One region of the Pseudomonas sp. 5Vm1k genome, then DNA from elsewhere that is predicted to be linked to it. Evidence: predicted binding sites of a transcription regulator. Region 1 holds the regulator's gene; each other region holds the start of a gene.
The links. Region 1 encodes FliA, which starts transcription of late flagellar genes. Its sites were predicted from a motif close to CTAAAGTTTNNNNNNNNNNNGCCGNTAA; they were not measured.

Region 1 (3,524 bases):
GATTCCAGATGATTTGCATCTGCCACGGCGTCACCAGTTGGTCAGTCGCGCGGTCAGCGTGCAAATGCAGGAAGAACCCAGCGAAGAAGCCATGGCTGACATGTTCGCTGATATTTACCACAGCCCGACCAAGCAGGTTGGCTGAGGTACTAATGAACAGTTTTTGTACCTACATCGATGGTCTGCCATGCATTGTTCAGTTGATGAACGCGCAGCCAGTAATGTGGCCTCCGTCTATGCAAGACAAGGTAAAGAAATAACATGGGCAGCATGCATCCCGTACAGGTGATCGCGGTGACCGGCGGCAAAGGTGGCGTCGGGAAGACTAACGTGTCAGTGAACTTGTCCCTGGCTCTAGCTGAGCTCGGCCGGCGCGTCATGCTGCTGGATGCCGATCTGGGGCTGGCGAACGTCGACGTTCTGCTGGGACTGACTCCCAAACGTACCCTGGCCGACGTTATCGAAGGCCGCTGCGAGCTGCGCGACGTTCTGTTGCAGGGCCCCGGCGGTATTCGTATCGTCCCGGCCGCGTCCGGCACCCAGAGCATGGTTCATCTGAGCCCGGCCCAACACGCCGGCCTGATCCAGGCTTTCAGCGATATCGGCGACAACCTCGACGTATTGGTGATCGACACCGCTGCGGGTATTGGTGACTCGGTAGTCAGTTTTGTCCGCGCCGCCCAGGAAGTGTTGCTGGTGGTCTGCGACGAGCCGACCTCCATCACTGACGCCTATGCCCTGATCAAGTTGCTGAACCGCGATTACGGCATGAACCGCTTCCGCGTCCTGGCCAACATGGCCCAGAGCCCGCAAGAAGGTCGCAACCTGTTCGCCAAGTTGACCAAGGTCACAGACCGCTTCCTCGACGTCGCCTTACAATACGTCGGCGCCGTGCCTTATGACGAAAGCGTGCGCAAGGCCGTGCAGAAGCAACGCGCCGTCTACGAAGCCTTTCCACGCTCCAAGTGCGCCCTGGCGTTCAAGGCGATTGCGCAGAAGGTCGACACCTGGCCGCTGCCGGCGAACCCGCGCGGGCACCTGGAATTTTTCGTCGAGCGTCTCGTGCAACAGACCGCAGGACCCGTCCTATGACAGCCAGTGGCTACAACCTCTACAAGAAATCGGCACGTGATGCGCAATACGAGCTGATCGAGCGTTACGCGCCACTGGTCAAACGCATTGCTTACCACTTGCTGGCGCGTTTGCCGGCCAGTGTCCAGGTGGAAGACCTGATCCAGGCCGGGATGATTGGCCTGCTTGAAGTGTCGACCAAATACGACGCCAGCAAAGGCGCGAGTTTCGAAACGTACGCGGGCATTCGAATCCGTGGCGCGATGCTCGATGAAGTACGCAAGGGGGACTGGGCACCACGTTCGGTCCACCGCAATACCCGCATGGTCAGCGACGCAATTCGCTCGATTGAAGCTAAAACCGGCCGTGATGCTAAAGATCACGAGGTTGCGGCCGAACTCCAATTGAGTCTCGACGATTATTACGGGATTTTGAACGATACCTTGGGCAGCCGCCTGTTCAGTTTCGACGACCTTTTGCAGGACGGCGAACACGAAGGGCTGCACGAGGATGGCGCCAGTGCTCATCTGGAGCCGTCACGCGATCTGGAAGATGAACGCTTCCAGGCTGCATTGGCGGACGCGATTGCCAATTTGCCGGAGCGTGAGCGACTGGTGTTGGCGCTGTACTACGACGAAGAGCTGAACCTCAAGGAAATCGGTGAAGTCCTTGGCGTCAGTGAATCGCGTGTCAGCCAGTTACACAGCCAGTGCGCGGCCCGTTTGCGGGGGCGTTTGGGGGAGTGGCGAGCGCGCTGAAGGCAGTGTGGGGACACTGCGAACGAGGCTGGTGTGGTGTTGAACTGCAGCGGTCTCGATCTGTTGTGCTCCAGACAGTCATTTGAGTGCTTTGCCGGATTGATTGAAATGGCGCGTCCAGGTGCTGGGCGCGTTTAAGACTGCTTGGAGGTCGAATTGGACAAGAACATGAAAATCCTCATCGTTGATGACTTCTCAACGATGCGGCGGATCATTAAAAACCTGTTGCGTGACCTTGGGTTCACCAACACGGTCGAGGCTGACGATGGCACTACTGCCATTCCGGTTCTCAACAGCGGCAGCATCGACTTTCTGGTAACAGACTGGAACATGCCTGGCATGACCGGTATCGACCTGCTGCGCCACGTGCGCGCCGATGAAAAACTCAAGCACTTGCCAGTGCTGATGGTGACCGCTGAAGCCAAGCGCGAACAGATCATCGAAGCGGCCCAGGCCGGTGTTAACGGCTATGTGGTCAAACCCTTCACGGCCCAGGCGTTGAAAGAAAAAATCGAGAAGATTTTCGAACGCATCGGTTGAGCAACTGCGCCACGGGGGAGCTATGGAGCATAACGAATCTTCACAGGGCGATTTTGAATCGACCCTGAAAAAACATGCGGTCGAATTGGTCGAAAGCCTTGAAAAAGGCAGGTTCGGCGACGCTGTGCAACTGATCCATGAGCTCAACCAGACCCGTGACCGCGGCCTGTACCAGGAAGTGGGCAAGCTCACTCGTGAGCTGCATAGCGCGATCGTCAATTTCCAGATTGACCCAAACATGCCGCAAGCCGAGGAAGTCTCGCAGATCACGGACGCCACCGAGCGTCTGGGTTATGTGGTCAAGCTCACCGAGGCCGCTGCCAACCGCACCATGGACCTGGTGGAAAACGCCACACCGCTGGTCAATGGCCTGAGCCAGGAAGCCCAGGCGTTGAGCACCGACTGGGGACGGTTCATGCGTCGCGAAGTCGGGGCTGAAGAGTTTCGCGAGCTGGCGCGGCGGGTCGACGGTTTCCTGACACGCAGCAGCGAAGACAATCGCACGGTGTCGAGCAACCTGAACGACATTCTGCTGGCTCAGGATTACCAGGACCTCACCGGTCAAGTGATCAAGCGCGTGACCCAATTGGTCACCGAAGTTGAAAGCAACCTGCTCAAGCTCGTGCTCATGGCCAGTCAGGTAGACCGCTTTGCGGGTATCGAACATGACCGTGAAGCGATGCTGGCTGAAAAAGATCCGCAAAAACATCTCTCGCAGGGTGAAGGTCCGCAGATTCATGCCGATAAAAGAGAAGATGTTGTGTCCGGTCAGGACGATGTGGACGATTTGTTATCCAGCCTGGGATTTTAGAGTTTTAGAATTTTAGGTTTTTTAGGTTTTTAGACCTTAGGAGCACCCCCTTAATGAGCTTCGGCGCCGATGAAGAGATCCTTCAGGATTTCCTGGTTGAGGCCGGCGAGATTCTAGAGCAACTGTCCGAACAGCTGGTCGAGCTGGAAAGCCGACCTGATGATGCGGACTTGCTCAATGCAATTTTTCGCGGTTTTCACACTGTAAAAGGGGGCGCCGGCTTCCTCCAGCTCAATGAACTGGTGGAGTGCTGTCACATCGCCGAGAACGTGTTCGACATCCTGCGCAAGGGTGAACGACGCGTCGACTCGGAACTGATGGACGTGGTTCTCGAAGCGCTGGAT
Region 2 (3,524 bases), on a different contig from region 1:
CAACTCCTACAGGTGTACACATAACCCTGTAGTAGCTGCTGAAGGCTGCGATCTTTTCGCTTTACACCCGAAATTGCTTGAGCAACCCGTTCAACTGCTCACTCAATTCCTTGAGGTGAACACTGGCCAGGCTCGATTGCTCTGCCGCAAGCGCCGTGCTGTGGGACAAACCGGCCGCCTGGGTGACGTTCTGGTTAATGTCTTCCACCACATGCGCCTGTTGCAGGGTGGCACTGGCAATCGAGGCATTCAGCCCGTTGAGGTTGCGCAAGGCCTGGCCGATGGCGCTCAGGCTCGCACCGGCCAGGCCGGCCTGTTCAATGGTCAGTTGCGACGCGCGGCTGCTGTCGCCGATCACCTTGACCGCCGCTTCGGAATGGTTTTGCAGGCGTTCGATCATTGCCTGGATTTCCGCTGTGGACTTCTGGGTGCGCTGCGCGAGCAAACGTACCTCATCGGCCACCACCGCAAAGCCGCGACCTTGTTCGCCGGCCCGGGCGGCTTCAATGGCGGCGTTGAGCGCCAGCAGGTTGGTTTGCTCGGCAATCGAGCGGATCACTTCCAGCACGCTGCCGATCTGGGTGCTTTCGGCGGCCAGGGTGCGAATCACTTCGACCGCTTGATCGATGGTCCCGGAGAGTTTATCGATCTGCTGCAAGCTGCCATCAATGTTGACCTGGCCTTGCTGGGCCTGGGACTCGGCGTCACGCATTTCGCTGGCCGCGTGCTCGGCGTTCTTGGCCACATCCTGCACGCCGTAGGTCACTTCGTTGATCGCGGTCGCCACCAGTTCCATTTGCTGGGACTGCTGTTGACTGCGTTGCTGAGCCTGCACGGCGTCGTTGCCCAGGTCGCTGGACGACTGGCCCAAAGCGCTGGCGGAGACCTGCAACTGACTGATAACCAGACGCAACTTGGCGGTGAAGGCGTTGAAGTGTCGCGCCAGTTGCGTGACTTCGTCCTGGCCATGGGTATCAAGGCTGCGGGTCAGGTCGCTTTCGCCGCTGGCAATGTTGGCCATGGCGTTCACGGTTTCCTGCAGCGGACGCACGATGCTGCGGGCAATCATGATCACCAGCAGCGCCATGATCAGCGCAATCACCACGCCGATAAACGAGGCTTTCCAGACTTGGCCGTAGAACTCGGCTTGCATGTCATCGATGTACACGCCCGAACCGATCACCCAGCCCCAAGGCTCGAACAACTTGACGTAGGAGGTTTTTTCCACCGGCGCACTGGCGCCCGGTTTCGGCCAACGGTAATCAACCATGCCGGCACCCTTGGCCTTGGCGATGATCACCATTTCGTTGAACAGCGCAAAACCGTCCGGGTCGCGGATGCCCGACAGGTTCTGGCCTTCGAGTTTCGGGTTGGCCGGGTGCATGATCATCACCGGCGTCAGGTCGTTGATCCAGAAGTAGTCGTTCTGGTCATAGCGCAGGCCGCGAACCACCGTCAGGGCTTGTTTTTGCGCGGCCTCACGGGTCAGAGTGCCGGCCGTTTCCAAGTCATGGTAGTAGTTGAGAATGCCACTGGCGGTCTGCACCACATGCTGGGTTTTCTGGGCCTTGGCGTGATACAGATCGTCGTGAATCTGTTTGAGCATCAACATGCCCAACGTCAATAACATCACGATGGCCACGATCAAGATGAGCCACAAGCGTCGGCTGATCGACACACTGCGCAAGCTGTTCATAACGCTGTCACTCCAGATTCTTTTTCTTGTAAAAAATGATCGCCAGCATCCAACCACACTTTGCCGATCGGGCATATCAGACCGAAGTCCAATGACATGGCGGCGTAAACGGAGCTTGTCTGATAGGATTTCGGCCTCGCGCGGAAAAACCTGAATCCAAGTTGATTTTTCACGAGATTTTTACGGTTTCGTAGGGATCCTGTGCGCGCGGAACTTCAGCTACGCTGAGCGCAGTGAACGTATTAAAAATACTAACGGGGCATGCCTTGACGCATAGCCTTTGGGGGATTGATGGATCTTTGGACGGCCTTTCAGGCATTGATTCTTGGAGTTGTAGAAGGGCTGACGGAGTTTTTGCCCATTTCCAGTACCGGGCACCAGATAATTGTCGCGGACTTGCTCAACTTCGGTGGTGAACGGGCGATCGCGTTCAATATCATCATCCAGTTGGGCGCGATCCTTGCGGTGGTCTGGGAGTTTCGTCGCAAAATCCTCGACGTGGTCACCGGCTTGCCGACCCAGCCGAGTGCGCGTCGCTTTACCGCCAACTTGCTGATTGCCTTCATGCCGGCCGTGGTCTTGGGGGTGATTTTTTCCGATTTGATTCACCAGTACCTGTTCAACCCGATTACGGTGGCAGCTGCGTTGGTCGTGGGCGGGATCATCATGCTGTGGGCCGAGAAACGTCAGCATGAAGTGCATGCCGAAACGGTCGACCAGATCACTTGGCAGGACGCGTTGAAAGTCGGTTTTGCCCAGTGCCTGGCGATGATTCCGGGAACATCGCGTTCCGGCTCGACGATCATTGGCGGCCTGCTGTTCGGGCTGTCGCGTAAAACCGCTACCGAGTTCTCGTTTTTCCTGGCCATGCCGACCATGGTCGCGGCGGCGGTGTATTCGGGGTTCAAGTACCGTCATTTGTTCGTGCCGGCAGACTTCCCGGTGTTTGCCGTCGGCTTCATCACGGCCTTCATCTTCGCGATGATCGCGGTCAAGGCACTGCTCAAGTTCATTGCCAGCCACAGCTATGCGGCGTTTGCCTGGTATCGCATTGCGTTCGGTCTGGTGATCCTGGCGACCTGGCAGTTCGGTTGGGTTGATTGGGCCGCTGCCAAGCCATGAGTGATTCCGGCGCGCGGTACAACCCCGGACGCAAGTCCGGGGGCGAACTCCAGCATCCACGCTTGAAACTGCTGGCGTTCGCTGTCCTCTGCGCGCTGCCGCTGTATGGCTCGCTGGTGTTGTGGCTGCGCAGGGTGTCAGTGATTCCGCTGGCCGCTTACGGAGTGGTCAGCGTGATCGCGTTTTTCCTTTACTGGAGCGACAAACGCAAGGCCCGAGCCGATACCTGGCGCACCCCGGAAAACGTTTTGCACGCCGTGGAACTGGCCGGTGGCTGGCCGGGCGCGTTGTTGGCCCAGCAAGTGTTTCGGCACAAGACCCGCAAAGTCTCGTTTCAACTGGTGTTCTGGCTCATCGTGCTGCTGCATCAGGTGTTCTGGATCGACCAGTTGTTCCTTGGCGCGCACCTATTCGCGCTGTTCTAGAGCAACAGTCCGACCTGGGTGCGCTTGGGCAATTTGCTCACCACCAGTTGGTGGGAACGTTGCAGCAAGGCTTGCAGTTCTTCGGCGCCCAGCGGGTAGGGCGTCTGCATGATGATCCATTGCGCCCGGGCCAGGTATGGCGCCGGGTGAATGCCCGGTCGGTCGCAATGACCGAGAAACAGATCCTTGTCGACCTTGAACGCCAGGGAATCGCCCCGCAGGTTCTGCAGCGCAAACATCTTGTTTCCGGCAATCGAAAACACCCGCACGCCACCCCATTT
Region 3 (3,524 bases), on a different contig from region 1:
TTTGCAGGTACTCGCGGGTGGCGGTGGGTTCATCGTGCAATGTCAGTGAAACCGGGCCGCCGACCGGGGCCGGAATCTGGATCGACATCGGCAAACCTTCTGCCAGCCAGGCCGGCAGACCGCCGTCGATGTAGTGGTATTTTTTGTGGCCGATGACATCCAGCAACCAGATAAAACGTCCGGCCCAACCGCCGCCTTCGTCGTCATAGACCACGTAGACCGCATCCTTGTTATGGCCCAGTTCACCGAACAACGCCTCGAGCGCCGGGTGCGGCGGCATCAGGCCCGGCGCGGGCGGCTGACCCAGTTGCGTGCGTTTCGGATCGACAAAACGCGCACCGGGCAGATGCCCTTCGGCATAGCGGGCGCTGCTGGTCAGGTCCACCAGAATCAGTTCGCGGGAGTCGAGACGCGGGAGCAAGTCGCTCGGCTCGATCACCAGCGGCAAGCCAGAGAAGTCAGACATGTGAGGTCTCCAGAGCACAAAGGGAGGGATTGTAGCGCAGCCTTATTGGCCGCGGGTGCTAAAGCTATGCAGCGCTTTTTCAATGCACTGCCCGGTTTTACCGAAGGCTTGCACGGTGATTTCCGAGAACGGCCCGCCGCCCTGGTCCGCCACAACGACCATGATCACCCGGCCATTGTTGACCAGTGAGCGCAGCAACAGGTGTTCGCCACCAAACTGCGCGCGCAGGCTGGCCGGCAGCAGAGCCGAAAACTGGGCATTGTTGGCTGGCGTAATACGCACCTGGGCCTGTTGCGAGAGCAAGCGTTGCAGCACGCTGCTCTGGCTGACCAAAAAATTCAGGCCGGCGGCTTCTTTCGGCAATCCGGCGGTCTGGTGCACCCGCAGATTGGCGTGGGTGCGGTCGGCCATCAGGATCATCACCCGACGCATGCCGCAGGCAACCAGCGCATCCCGCGCCGAAGTGGTCAGATGCATCGCGTTGGTGAAACGACTCGGCTCCACCAGCAGTTCGGCGCATTGTTTGCGCCACTTGGTCAGGTCTTCAGCGGTTGGTGCCGGGGCTGGCAGCAAACCGGCGTGGACCCGGTTCATGCCCCACGGCCAAAGCAGCGAAACCGCCGGGTGCCAGAGGTCGGGCATGGCGTGTTGACGGGCGCTGTTGGCGGCCTGTTGGTGCAACTGTTGCTGCACCTCATCCATCGATATTTGCAGGTAAAGGCTGGTCAGGTATTGCCAGCGCTGACTGTGCGGGCAGTCCCAGGCCTGTTGCGCCGACAGCGCCAGACCGTTGGCCAGTAGCACGGTGTTGGCCGGTTGGTTGAGCCAGCGGCGCAGTGTCGGATCGTCGTCGAGGCGGTTCTGCTGGCGCAGCGGGTGATCGCTGTCCCGGGCAATGCGCAGGACTTTCACCAGCTCCCGCTGCTCGTTCAACAGCAGGCGATAACCCTGCTGCACCCAGATCGGCAACCGCCAGATGTCCACCAGTGCCAGGCAGATGTCCAGCAGGCGTACGCCGAACAACTGCTTTTCAACTTTGCGCGCCGACTCACCTTTATGGATGACCCGCAGTTCCCATTCTTCGAGCAAGTGCGGATGAGTCAGTGCCATCGGCCACAGCGGCGAGAGAAACAGCAGGCTGCCCCAGTGAATGTCCTGCCACAGTCGCGCCAGGCGATTGGCGAAAAAACCGTTGGCCTGTTGCGTCGCGTGCTGGCTGATCAGTTGCAACTGGCGCAGGGCTGTCGGGATTTCGGACTGAGGTTCGGCGGGCAGACGCGCGAGCAGTTCTTCGGTGCGTTTCAACCCGAGGCGATTGAGCGCCACGTCGAGGTTTTCCGCAGGCTCGGTCATGCTGCCGTGGGTGTGGCGGTTGGCTTCGCGAATCACGCTCAAGGCCAGGGCCGGGCTTTCCTGCATCAATTCGGCAATGTCGCGCAGCGAGCTGCGGTTATTGCGAATGGCTGAGCAGACGCGGTCATGACTCTCTTGCGGAACCGGCAGGCGCACGCCATCGAGAAGCTTGACCCAGCCTTCGAGAGTGGTCGGTTTTGGAGTTGGAACGTTCGTTTCGTTAGCCATGGCTGGACGGGATCATCATTGGCTGTAAACACGCCCGGCGCGGGCTAAATTGGCTTTTCGCCTGAACTGGCTATAGTCTGGCGCAGTTTTGCCGATAAGTAGAAGAAGAGATTTTTTAACTTCCGAATATGACCTTGAACCCGACTCAGTAAGTGCTCTCCTACCTATGGCTAAATTAATCGGCATCATCGTCGTATTCGCGAGCGTGCTCGGCGGATACGTGCTCTCCCATGGCAAAATTGCCGCCCTGATTCAGCCCTTCGAGGTGATGATCATCGGTGGTGCGGCCCTTGGCGCATTCCTGCAGGCCAACCCCGGTTACATGACCATGCACGTGCTCAAGAAATCCTTGGGCATGTTCAGTTCGCGCTTCACCCACACCTTCTACCTTGAAGTGCTGGGCCTGATCTACGAGATCCTCAACAAGAGCCGCCGCGAAGGCATGATGGCCATCGAAGGCGACATCGAAGATGCCTCTGCGAGCCCGATTTTTGCCAAGTACCCAGCGGTTTTGAAAGACGAGCGCATGACCGCGTTCATCTGCGATTACCTGCGCATCATGTCCTCCGGCAACATGGCTCCCCATGAGCTGGAAGGCCTGTTCGACATGGAACTCTACAGCCTCAAGGAAGACCTGGAGCACCCGTCCCACGCGGTGAACGGCATCGCCGACGCCATGCCGGGTTTCGGTATCGTCGCGGCGGTACTCGGTATCGTGGTGACCATGGCCTCCCTGGGCGAGGGCGACCAGAAATCCATCGGCTTGCACGTCGGTGCGGCACTGGTTGGTACCTTCTTCGGTATTCTCGCGGCCTACGGTTTCTTCGGCCCGCTGGCGCATTCCCTGGCCCACGATGCCAAGGAAGAACTGAACGTCTACGAAGCCATCAAGGCCTCGTTGGTGGCGTCGGCTTCCGGCATGCCGCCTTCGCTGGCGGTGGAGTTCGGGCGCAAGGTTCTGTACCCGGCGCACCGTCCTAGCTTCGCTGAGCTGGAACAAGCGGTTCGCGGTCGCTAAGTCATGGAAAATAATCAGCCGATAATCATCAAGCGCGTCAAGCGCATTGCCGGCGGGCATCACGGGGGCGCCTGGAAAATCGCCTTCGCTGACTTCGCGACGGCGATGATGGCGTTCTTCCTGGTGTTGTGGCTGCTGTCCACCGCCACGCCAGAACAGAAGATCGCCATTGCCGGTTACTTCAAAGACCCGGTCGGCTTCTCCGAAAGCGGCACGCCGTACATCATTGATCTGGGCGGCACACCGACCCTGGCACCGGAAAACACCCTCAACCCCGAGGTGAAATCCCAGCCGCAACCGGACAAGGTCACCGTCGATACCGATCAGGTCGAAGGCATGGCCGAACAGGTCGAGAAAGAACGCCTGGAACTGTTGCTGCAAGAACTGCAGAACAAGGTCGATGAGAACCCGCAGTTGCAGAAGTTCAAGGACCAGATTCTGTTCGAAATCACACCGAAC
Region 4 (3,524 bases), on a different contig from region 1:
TCCAGACGGCCGATACCGTGTTCACCACCGATACGGTTCAGGGTCGCCAGCACGGTGGCCGGGGTCATTTCGACGCCGTCCAGTGCAACGATGTCGCCGTTGCGGTAGGTCAGTTCGAGGTACTGAGCCTTGTCAGGAGCGTTCTCCGGGGAGACGGTCCATTTCCACATGTCTTCTTCGTGCTCGGTCCAGGTGTCTTCCAGCACGCCGCCTTCATAGGAGATGTGCAGCAAGTTGGCATCCATCGAGTACGGGGATTTCTTCTTGCCGTGGCGCTCGATCGGGATGTTGTGCTTTTCAGCGTAATCCATCAGCTTTTCACGGGAGAGCAGATCCCACTCGCGCCAAGGGGCGATCACTTTCACGCCTGGCTTGAGTGCGTAAGCGCCCAGCTCGAAACGAACCTGGTCGTTGCCCTTACCGGTGGCGCCGTGGGAAATGGCGTCAGCGCCGGTTTCGTTGGCGATTTCGATCAGGCGTTTGGCGATCAACGGACGAGCGATGGAGGTACCCAGCAGGTACTCACCTTCGTAAACGGTGTTGGCGCGGAACATCGGGAACACGAAATCACGCACGAATTCTTCGCGCAGATCGTCGATGTAGATTTCTTTTACGCCCATGGCCTGAGCCTTGGCGCGGGCCGGTTCGACCTCTTCGCCCTGACCCAGGTCAGCGGTGAAGGTCACTACTTCACAGTTATAAGTATCCTGCAGCCACTTGAGGATCACCGAAGTGTCCAGGCCGCCGGAATACGCCAGAACGACCTTGTTTACGTCCGCCATGCCATCACTCCACGGGGTTCTACGGAAAGCCGTGAAGTCTACCGCTCATACAAAATAATTTACAGTACCGCGACAGCTTATGACGACGAAGCGACAGATTCTGTCGAGCTCGCGACGAACACAACAGGTTCAGGAGGTCGCCGCAGCGCTTGCGGCAGAGGCGGATTGCGGGGCCGGTTTTTCGGTCGGAGCAACACGTTCGAGGCGCACCGCAACCCGGCGGTTTTTGGCCCGGTTGGCCGCATTGGTGTTCGGTGCCAGCGGGTAGCGCTCACCGTGGAAACGCATGGTGATCTGCGATTCCTGGACGCCATTGGCCTTGAAGAAGTCCATCACCGCCAACGCCCGGCGGCGTGACAGTTCACGGTTGGTCAGGCGATTGCCACTGTTGTCGGAGTGACCGTCGAGCTCGATGTGATTGACCGTCGGGTCGGCCTTCATGAATTCCAGCATGACCTGCAACTTGGCCTTGGCTTGAGGATCCAGATCGACGCCTTCGCCGGGGAAACCGACTTCGGATTGCTTCACCTGTTCGAAGTTCTGGGGCAACAGTTTGGCCACACAGCCCTGATAATCATTGAAGGCCTTGCTGAACTTGACCGGCAGCAGACGAACCTCAGACACCCGGCCGTCGCCCGAAGCACGCCGGATCACCGGGCTGCGACCGTCCATCAAACCACTGATCAGGCGCCCGGCCTGCACTTGCGAACTGTTGAACAGTACGTTGCCGCTGCCAATGTTTACCGAGCCCAGATTAATGTCCCCACGCCCTGGCTGCCATGGCGCAGCCGCCGCCAGCAAGGTCGCCGAACCGCCGCCGATCATCGAGTTGTAGGCTTTGAGACGAAAGATCGCCTGCTCACCCGCACGACGCACGAACTCGCCCGAACCGAAATCGGTAATCGGCTGGGTCAGGCGGCATTCGAACTTATCCCCTTCGACCATCCACTCAATGTTCTCCAGACGGGTCTGGAAAGTGAGCGCCATCGCGGGAAGGCTGGCAAACACACTGAGCAAGGCTAAATAACGCTGGCGCACGGGAGGCTCCACTGGCTTCTACTACAAAAAGACCGACACATACGTTTACGGCATACCTAATGGATATCGGAAGCTTGCTGCAAAACTTGATAGCGAGTGCCTGAGAGAGTCTTTTCCGGTAGCATTCCCCTCAGTTTGACCCGCCTGGAATCCCCTCATGTCCGACCGCCTGACCCTGCTGCGTCCCGACGACTGGCATATTCATCTTCGCGATGGTGCTGTTTTGTCCAATACCGTTGCGGATGTTGCGCGCACCTTTGGTCGCGCCATCATCATGCCCAACCTGGTACCTCCGGTGCGCAACGCCGCTGAAGCCGACGGCTATCGCCAGCGGATTCTCGCTGCACGCCCGGCCGGCAGTCGTTTCGAGCCGTTGATGGTGCTGTACCTGACCGACCGTACCCAGCCCGAAGAAATTCGTGAGGCCAAGGCCAGCGGTTTCGTTCACGCCGCCAAGCTGTACCCGGCCGGCGCCACCACCAACTCGGATTCTGGCGTCACCAGCATCGACAAGATTTTCCCGGCGATCGAGGCCATGGCCGAAGTCGGGATGCCGTTGTTGATCCACGGTGAAGTCACCCGTGGCGATGTCGACGTGTTCGATCGCGAAAAGATCTTCATCGATGAGCACATGCGTCGTGTGGTCGAGCGTTTCCCGACGCTCAAAGTGGTGTTCGAACACATCACCACCGCCGATGCCGTGCAGTTCGTCAACGCGGCCCCGGCCAACGTTGGCGCAACCATCACCGCCCATCACCTGCTGTACAACCGCAACCACATGCTGGTGGGCGGAATTCGGCCGCACTTCTACTGCCTGCCGATTCTCAAGCGCAACACGCACCAGGAAGCCCTGCTCGACGCCGCCACCAGTGGCAGCGAGAAGTTCTTCCTCGGCACCGACTCGGCGCCGCATGCCCAGCATGCAAAAGAAGCCGCTTGCGGCTGTGCCGGTTGCTACACCGCTTATGCTGCGATCGAGATGTACGCCGAGGCCTTTGAACAGCGCAATGCGCTGGACAAGCTTGAAGCCTTCGCCAGCCTCAACGGCCCGCGCTTCTATGGCCTGCCGGTGAACACCGATCGCATTACCCTGGTCCGCGAAGAGTGGACCGCCCCAACCAGCCTGCCATTTGGCGAGCTGACCGTAATCCCGCTGCGCGCCGGTGAAAAACTGCGCTGGCGCCTGCTGGAGGAACACGCGTGAGTGAAGACCATTTCGACGACGAACAGGACGGTCAAGGCGGCGGAGGCGGTCCTCGTCATCCGATGGCTGCCAGATTCCGTGGCTACCTGCCGGTTGTCGTCGACGTAGAAACCGGTGGTTTCAACTCGGCCACCGACGCCCTGCTGGAAATTGCCGCGACCACCATCGCCATGGATGAAAAAGGGTTTGTTTACCCCGATCACACCTACTTCTTTCGCGTAGAACCGTTTGAAGGCGCGAACATCGAAGCAGCCGCCCTGGAATTCACCGGGATCAAGCTCGATCACCCGCTGCGCATGGCGGTGAGTGAAGAAACCGCCCTGACCGATATCTTCCGTGGCATCCGCAAGGCCCTGAAAGCCAACGGTTGCAAACGGGCGATCCTGGTCGGGCACAACAGCAGCTTCGACCTGGGCTTCCTCAACGCCGCTGTCGCGCGCCTGGACATGAAACGCAACCCGTTTCATCCGTTCTCCAGTTTCGACACTGCAACCCTCGCT

Region 2: a site for FliA is predicted at 1,824-1,851, ahead of ACWIKB_RS03880 (methyl-accepting chemotaxis protein). Genes of this name have one in related genera too.
Region 3: a site for FliA is predicted at 2,118-2,145, ahead of motA (flagellar motor stator protein MotA). Genes of this name have one in related genera too.
Region 4: a site for FliA is predicted at 1,884-1,911, ahead of ACWIKB_RS14885 (flagellar protein MotY). Genes of this name have one in related genera too.

What each region holds. Positions count from the first base shown of each region.
Region 1 is NZ_JBSPCZ010000005.1:131,617-135,140, forward strand. It holds gene flhF (flagellar biosynthesis protein FlhF) at 1-145, shown strand, start outside; gene fleN (flagellar synthesis regulator FleN) at 262-1,092, shown strand; gene fliA (RNA polymerase sigma factor FliA) at 1,089-1,829, shown strand; gene ACWIKB_RS11980 (chemotaxis response regulator CheY) at 1,998-2,369, shown strand; gene ACWIKB_RS11985 (protein phosphatase CheZ) at 2,392-3,180, shown strand; gene ACWIKB_RS11990 (chemotaxis protein CheA) at 3,234-3,524, shown strand, end outside.
Region 2 is NZ_JBSPCZ010000002.1:7,356-10,879, forward strand. It holds gene ACWIKB_RS03880 (methyl-accepting chemotaxis protein) at 62-1,696, opposite strand; gene ACWIKB_RS03885 (undecaprenyl-diphosphate phosphatase) at 1,988-2,818, shown strand; gene ACWIKB_RS03890 (DUF1294 domain-containing protein) at 2,815-3,243, shown strand; gene ACWIKB_RS03895 (MmcQ/YjbR family DNA-binding protein) at 3,240-3,524, opposite strand, start outside.
Region 3 is NZ_JBSPCZ010000004.1:213,741-217,264, reverse strand. It holds gene ACWIKB_RS10170 (rhodanese-like domain-containing protein) at 1-466, opposite strand, end outside; gene ACWIKB_RS10165 (HDOD domain-containing protein) at 509-2,047, opposite strand; gene motA (flagellar motor stator protein MotA) at 2,214-3,065, shown strand; gene motB (flagellar motor protein MotB) at 3,069-3,524, shown strand, end outside.
Region 4 is NZ_JBSPCZ010000006.1:327,034-330,557, forward strand. It holds gene ACWIKB_RS14880 (argininosuccinate synthase) at 1-782, opposite strand, end outside; gene ACWIKB_RS14885 (flagellar protein MotY) at 912-1,820, opposite strand; gene pyrC (dihydroorotase) at 1,978-3,024, shown strand; gene rnt (ribonuclease T) at 3,021-3,524, shown strand, end outside.